DNA from 3 places in the Oerskovia sp. NPDC060287 genome. Region 2 is predicted to be linked to each of the others. Evidence: riboswitches for the same ligand, from Rfam matches in the RefSeq annotation. Region 2 holds a riboswitch; each other region holds the start of a gene.
The links. Region 2 has a riboswitch for S-adenosylmethionine ahead of ACFWFR_RS10650 (rhodanese-like domain-containing protein). Riboswitches for the same ligand answer to the same signal wherever they lie in the genome.
Positions count from the first base shown of each region.

Region 1 (2,193 bases), on a different contig from region 2:
CTTGGCGTCCTGCTCGGTCAGCTCGTTCTGCGTGGCGCAGGGCAGGGCGACGGTCGCGGGGACGTCCCAGATGCTGCCGCCCGTGACGAGGCGCGCACCGGGGCGGCGCTCGACGTAGTCGGCCACGCGTCCGCGCTCGACCTCCTTGATCTGGCGGAGCAGCTCGACGTCCACGCCGGCCTCGTCGACCACGTAGCCCGACGAGTCGGAGAACGACACGACGTTCGCCCCGAGCTGCTGGGCCTTCTGGATCGCGTAGGTCGCGACGTTCCCCGAGCCCGAGACGACGACGCGCTGGCCCTCGAAGCTCTGGCCCTTGGTGCGCAGCATGTGGTCGGCGAAGAAGACCGTGCCGTAGCCCGTGGCCTCGGTCCGCACGAGCGACCCGCCCCAGCTGATGCCCTTGCCCGTGAGGACACCGGACTCGTAGCGGTTCGTGATGCGCTTGTACTGGCCGAACAGGTAGCCGATCTCGCGCCCACCCACGCCGATGTCGCCGGCCGGGACGTCCGTGTACTCGCCGATGTGGCGGTAGAGCTCGGTCATGAACGACTGGCAGAAGCGCATGACCTCGCCGTCGGACTTGCCGCGCGGGTCGAAGTCCGAGCCGCCCTTGCCGCCGCCGATGGGCATGCCGGTGAGCGAGTTCTTGAAGATCTGCTCGAACCCGAGGAACTTGACGATCCCCAGGTAGACCGACGGGTGGAACCGCAGGCCGCCCTTGTACGGGCCGAGCGCCGAGTTGAACTCGACGCGGAAACCACGGTTGATCTGCACGCGGTTCTTGTCGTCGACCCACGGCACGCGGAAGATGATCTGTCGCTCGGGCTCGCAGATGCGTTCGAGCACGGCGGCGTCGACGTACTGGGGGTTCTTCTGGAGCACCGGCCCGAGCGAGTCGAAGACCTCACGCACCGCCTGGTGGAACTCGGCCTCACCAGGGTTGCGGGCGAGGACCTCGTCGTAGACGGAGTGCAGACGACTATCCATGAAGTGCTCCTCGGCAGGGCTGGTTCTTAACTGCACCAGGTTACGTACGTGTAAACAGCGCCGTACTCCCGTCCCACTCTGGGAGACGGCAGGCTCACGACCTGGGACATCACGGTTGCCCGGGGCCGCCGCCGGGAGCCCCGGCGCGGCCGTGCCACGCAGGCGACCCGGGGCCGCCCGGCACGCAGCGCGCGAGCCCGCCACGAAACAACCGTCCACGCCGTGAGAAATCTCGACCGGATCGGTACAGATTGGCGTCGGTCGGGCTATACCCCTACCCAACGGTCACGAGCACCAGCGCCAAGCCCCGGCTCGCTGGTCAGCAACCCCTCCCACGACGGGGTGCTCCGGGAGATGACCTGGCCGCGCCGGCACCGGCGCGGCAAGCGTGCAGCACGACGACAGCGAGGACACCATGACGCAGCACCAGACACCGCCCAGCGACTCGGCCGGCACCGACAGCGGCCTCGACACCCGGCCTGGCCCCGCCGACGGCGCATCCCACCCGCCCCGACCCGCCGTGGTCACCCTGGTCGGCAACCCCCGCCCCGGGTCACGGACCCTGTCCGCGGCGCAGGCCGTCGCGACCCGGGTCACCGACCACCTGGGCCTCGCGGCCACCCCGCCCCCCGCCACGATCGACCTCGCCGAGATCGCGGCCGAGGTCCTGGCCCCCGTGCACCCCCGGGCCGACGCCGCGCGCGAGGTCGTCGCGGGCGCGACCGTCCTGGTCGTCGCGACCCCCGTCTACAAGGGCTCGTACACCGGCCTGCTCAAGGCGTTCCTCGACCTCTACGGCCCGGACGGCCTGGCCGGGGTCGTCGCGGTCCCGGTCGTCGTGTCGGGCAACCCGGCGCACGCCCTCGCGGGCGAGGTGCACCTGCGCCCGCTCCTCGTCGAGCTGGGCGCGACCGTCCCCGCGCGGACGCTCACGCTCCTGGACTCCCAGCTCGGCGAGGCCGAGCTCGCGAGCGCCGTCGACGCCTGGCTCGACCGCGCGGGGGGCCCGCTGCTCCGGGCGGCGAGCGCCGCCGTCGGGCAGGACGCCACCACCCACCAGACCGCCCCCGAGCTCGCCGAGGTGACCCGATGACCGCCGAACCCACCACCCGCTCCGACGTCGCGGGCCTCGCCGGGCTCGAGGCCCTGCTCCACGAGCAGGACGAGCCCCAGCTCAGCCCCGACGCCTACAAGGCCGTCTTC
Region 1 is NZ_JBHXBO010000279.1:421-2,613, forward strand. Features, by position in the region: gene gdhA (NADP-specific glutamate dehydrogenase) at 1-990, opposite strand, end outside; SAM riboswitch class IV at 1,274-1,385, shown strand; gene ACFWFR_RS17390 (NADPH-dependent FMN reductase) at 1,406-2,083, shown strand; gene ACFWFR_RS17395 (flavin reductase family protein) at 2,080-2,193, shown strand, end outside.
Region 1: another riboswitch for S-adenosylmethionine. It lies ahead of ACFWFR_RS17390 (NADPH-dependent FMN reductase); the one in region 2 lies ahead of ACFWFR_RS10650 (rhodanese-like domain-containing protein).

Region 2 (2,193 bases):
GCGAACACGTTGTCGAGCACGACGACGGCGCCCGCCGCGTGCGCGAGGTCGCTCACGCGGCGCACGTCGATCACGTCCTGCATGGGGTTGGACGGGGTCTCGAAGAAGACGACGTCCGCGGGGGTCGACAGCGCCTCCTCCCACTGCGAGAGCACGTGACCGTCGACGTAGTCGGTGCGCACGCCCCACTTGGCGAAGATCTCGTCGAATATCACGAGCGACGAGCCGAACAGTGCGCGGGCTGCGACGATGCGCGAGCCGGATCCGACCAGCGCCGCGAGCGACGTGAAGACCGCGGACATGCCCGAGGCCGTGGCGTAGCAGGCCTCGGCGCCCTCGATGAGGCGCAGCCGCTCCTCGAACGTGTGCACGGTCGGGTTGCCGTAGCGCGAGTAGATGAAGCGGTCGACCTCGCCCGTGAACGCGGCCTCGGCCTCGGCGGCGCTCCCGTAGACGTAGCCCTGCGTGAGGAAGAGGGCCTCGCTCGTCTCCTCGAACTCGGAGCGGGAGTGGCCACCGCGCACCGCGAGGGTGTCGGGTCGCACCGAGCGCGGGAGCGGGCCGCGGCCCGAGCCTCCGGGGATCCCGGCGGGGACGCGCAGGACGCCGTCCCCGGTGCCGGCGCTCACGACTGCTTCCAGGGGAGGCCCGCTGCGCGCCAGCCGTCGGCACCACGGTGACCGGCGCCGTCGAGCGCTCCCTCGAAGCCCTCGAGGACGTTGTACGCCGGGCCGAGGCCCGCCGCGGTCGCGGCCTTGGCCGCGCCGATCGACCGCGCACCGGAGCGGCACAGGAACACGACCGGGCGCTCGGGGGTCACACCGGCCGCGGTGAGGTCGGCGACGAACGCCGGGTTGGGGCGGCCCTCGACCGTGACCCACTGGGTCAGGACCGGTTCGCGGCCCGCCGAGGACAGGTCAGGGACGCCGACGAAGCGCCACTCGGCGTCGGTGCGGACGTCGACGAGGACGGCGTCCGGGTCCGACTGGAGAAGGGTCCACGCCTGCAGGGGCGTGATGTCGCCGGCGTAGCCGTCGGCGGGCCGGGCGTCGGGGACCGGTGCAGCGGTCGCGCGGTCGGGGGCACTCATGGTGATCCTCCATCGGTCGTGGCGGTAGCACCCTCGCCCGTCGCCGGGGGGTTGCTGCGGCGTCATCGTGCCAAGTCACTCAGCCGCTCTGGATGGTTGCGTCGGATCGTACGCCACCGTGCCCACAGGATGGAACGCCTGTCTCGCAGGGTGGTCAGGGGATAGGTTGCCGTGCATGGAGAGCTTCCCGTCCGGCCGTGAGATCGAGGATTCCTGTCGAGGTAGAGGGCTCGGGGCCTCTACCTCGACGCAAGCCCTCTCTCTCGGGGCAGACGGTCGTGAGCAGAGCCCGCCCGAGGAGGTCCTGACCGGGGGCAACTCCACGACCGTCGTGCGGAGCGGCGACACGGTCCGCCGGAGCGCCGGGCCGTGGACGCCCACGGTCCAGGCTCTCCTGGCGTACCTGCGGGCGACCGGCGTCACCGAGGTGCCCGAGCCGCTGGGCGTCGACGACCAGGGGCGCGAGGTCCTGTCCTACCTCCCGGGCGACGTCGCGAACTATCCGCTGCCCGACTGGCTCTGGGACGAGTCGGTGCTCCGCGACGCGGGCGCGCTCCTGCGACGCGTGCACGACGCGAGCATCGGGTTCCTCGCGGCCACGGCCGTGCCCGGCGGTGCGGTCTCGGGCGGCACGGCCGCCGGGGGCTCCGTCGTCGACGGCGCTGCAGCCGTCCCCGTACCCGCCGCCGCCCCGACCTGGCAGCTCCCGGCGCACGAGCCGGTCGAGGTCGTGTGCCACAACGACGTCGCCCCGTACAACCTGGTCTTCCGCGCCGGGACGCTGGTGGGCCTCATCGACTTCGACACCGCGAGCCCCGGCCCGCGGGTCCGGGACCTGGCCTACCTGGGATACCGGCTCGCGCCCTTCGTGGCGGACGCCGCGGGCGAGGACGGGAGCGACGTCGTCGGGCGCCTGGATCCTCTCGCGCGCCTCGACGCGCTGGTCGCGGCCTACGGGCTGCCCTTCTCGCGTCGTGAGGTCCTGAGCGTGATGGTCGAGCGTCTCGAGGAGATCGCGGACTTCACCGACGGCCGCGCAGAGGAGACGGGCCGGTCCGACTTCCTCGACCATGCGGCCATGTACCGCGCCGACGCGCGCCGCG
Region 2 is NZ_JBHXBO010000100.1:5,238-7,430, forward strand. Features, by position in the region: gene ACFWFR_RS10645 (O-succinylhomoserine sulfhydrylase) at 1-602, opposite strand, end outside; gene ACFWFR_RS10650 (rhodanese-like domain-containing protein) at 626-1,090, opposite strand; SAM riboswitch class I at 1,097-1,189, opposite strand; gene ACFWFR_RS10655 (phosphotransferase enzyme family protein) at 1,422-2,193, shown strand, end outside.

Region 3 (2,193 bases), on a different contig from region 2:
TCGAGGCACACGACGGACCTCGCCGACTCGTCTCCCGCGGCGGGGCCGGCGGGGTCGGCGCGACCGGTCGAGGCCTCGGGGCTCGCGGTGCAGACCTGTCCCGCGAGCCCGTCGAGCCGCCAGCGCTGGGTACCTGTCCCGACGTCGAACCCGGCGAGGCCCGAGCGGCCCGGCAGCACCAGCAGGTCGTCGACGACGAAGGGCGTCCCCCCGTCGGTCGGGACGCTCCACAGGTCGCGTGGTGCACGGCTCAGGTCGAGCACGCCGGCGTCGGTCCTCTCGATCGCCTCGTGCGTGTCGTCCTGCGTCGGCGGGCGGTTCACGAGCACCACGGCGAGTGCGACCCCCAGCGCGGCGACGCCGACCACGAGGGCCGCGCGACGTCGTCGGGCCTGCAGGGAGCGCCCCCGGCGCGCCGGTCCACCCTGCCCTCCTGCGGGGTCCCGCCGGCCATGGCCTTCGGGCACGTCGAGGTCGTGCTCCTCCGAGGAGTCGTCGAGCGCGAACGTGACGGTCTGCTGGCTGCGTCGGCGGGGCACGCTCGGAGCCTAGTGGTCATCGGCGGGCGCCCCGACCTCCCTCGGAACCGCCGACGGGCGTACGTTGGGAGAGCGTCCGCGGGACCGACGAAGCACCGCGCGGGAGTACGCGAGAACCGTGAAACGGGTCGAAACGTACCGTCAGACCCTTCTGTCTCATCCTTCGAGCAGATACTGGCTCAGATCATGGATTCCCCCTACGATCATCAACACCATCCAGAGCGGTCGAGAGTCCTGGCTCGTTGACACCGCAGCAACCCCCCAACGGAAGCCTCCCGCGGGTACGGGTGCTACAGCCAGGTTCGATGGAGCGATTCATGACCGAGGCATCATTCCGCGCAACCCCGCACACCGGGGCCCGGCGCACCGTCCACCGCACGAGCCGCACGGCGACCGTTGCTGCGGCCACCGTCGGCGCCCCCCTCGCACTCCCGGCGGTCGCCCGATGAGCATCGTCGACCTGGGGCACTTCGGGCACGAGGCACCGCGACCCACGGTGTCGTTCGAGCTCATGCCCCCGCGCCGCCCCGACGCCGCACCCAAGTTCTGGGAGACCGCGCGCCGGCTCGTCGCGACCTCCCCCGACTTCGTGTCGGTCACCTACGGCGCGGCAGGCACGGACCGCGAGACCTCGCGCCGCGTCATCAGCCAGCTCCTGCACGGCACGCCCGTGCTGCCCATCGCGCACCTGACGTGCGTGGGGGCCTCGCGCGAGGACGTCGAGGACGTCATCACGGACTTCCTCGACGCGGGCGTGCGCAGCTTCCTCGCCCTGCGCGGGGACCCCCCGCGCGACCAGCCCGACTGGCGCCCCGCCGAGGACGGCGTGCGGTCGAGCACCGAGCTCGTGGCCCTGCTGCGCGAGGTCGAGGCCGCACGCTGCGCCGCGAGCCCGAGCGTCGCGCTGCGGGGCGCGGCGCGCCCCCTGACCATCGCGGTCGCGACGTTCCCCGACGGCAACCTCGCTGCGGGCACGAGCCGTACCCAGGAGGTGCGCCGCCTGTGGCAGAAGCAGCAGGCCGGTGCGGACTTCGCGATCACACAGCTCTTCTACGAGGCCTCGTCGTACATCGACTTCGTCGCCGAGGCGCGCGCGGCCGGCGTCACCATCCCGATCCTCGCGGGGCTCCTTCCCATGACGGACCCGGCCCGGCTCGCACGCGTCGAGGAGCTCACGGGCGTCCCGGCACCGCGGCGCGTCGTCGAAGCCCTCGAGGCCGAGCAGGACCCCGCCGCGCGCCACGCCCTGGGCATCCGGCACTCGGTCGAGCTCGCGCGCCAGGTCCTCGCGGCCGGCGCGCCCGGCCTCCACATCTACACCTTCAACAAGCACCAAGCCGCTCTAGACCTGCTCGAGGGAGTCGACCTCGGCGGTGGGGCAGCGGGGGACGCCGGCGGCGTCTCGTCCCGCACCCCCGACCTGGCCAGCGGGCCGTGGGTCTCCGGCACTCCCCTTCCCTCCTCCGAGCCTGCCCTCGGCAGCGCATCGGTCTGACCAGTTCAGAGGTAATCACCATGAGTGCACCCACGTTCCCGTCCGGTTCCGTCCTCGGCTACCCCCGCATCGGCCCGCGCCGCGAGCTCAAGAAGGCCGTCGAGTCCTTCTGGGCCGGCAAGATCACCGCCGACGAGCTCGAGGCCACGGCCTCGGCAC
Region 3 is NZ_JBHXBO010000141.1:2,266-4,458, reverse strand. Features, by position in the region: gene ACFWFR_RS13000 (PQQ-binding-like beta-propeller repeat protein) at 1-539, opposite strand, end outside; SAM riboswitch class I at 749-851, shown strand; gene ACFWFR_RS12995 (methylenetetrahydrofolate reductase) at 985-2,034, shown strand; gene metE (5-methyltetrahydropteroyltriglutamate--homocysteine S-methyltransferase) at 2,055-2,193, shown strand, end outside.
Region 3: another riboswitch for S-adenosylmethionine. It lies ahead of ACFWFR_RS12995 (methylenetetrahydrofolate reductase); the one in region 2 lies ahead of ACFWFR_RS10650 (rhodanese-like domain-containing protein).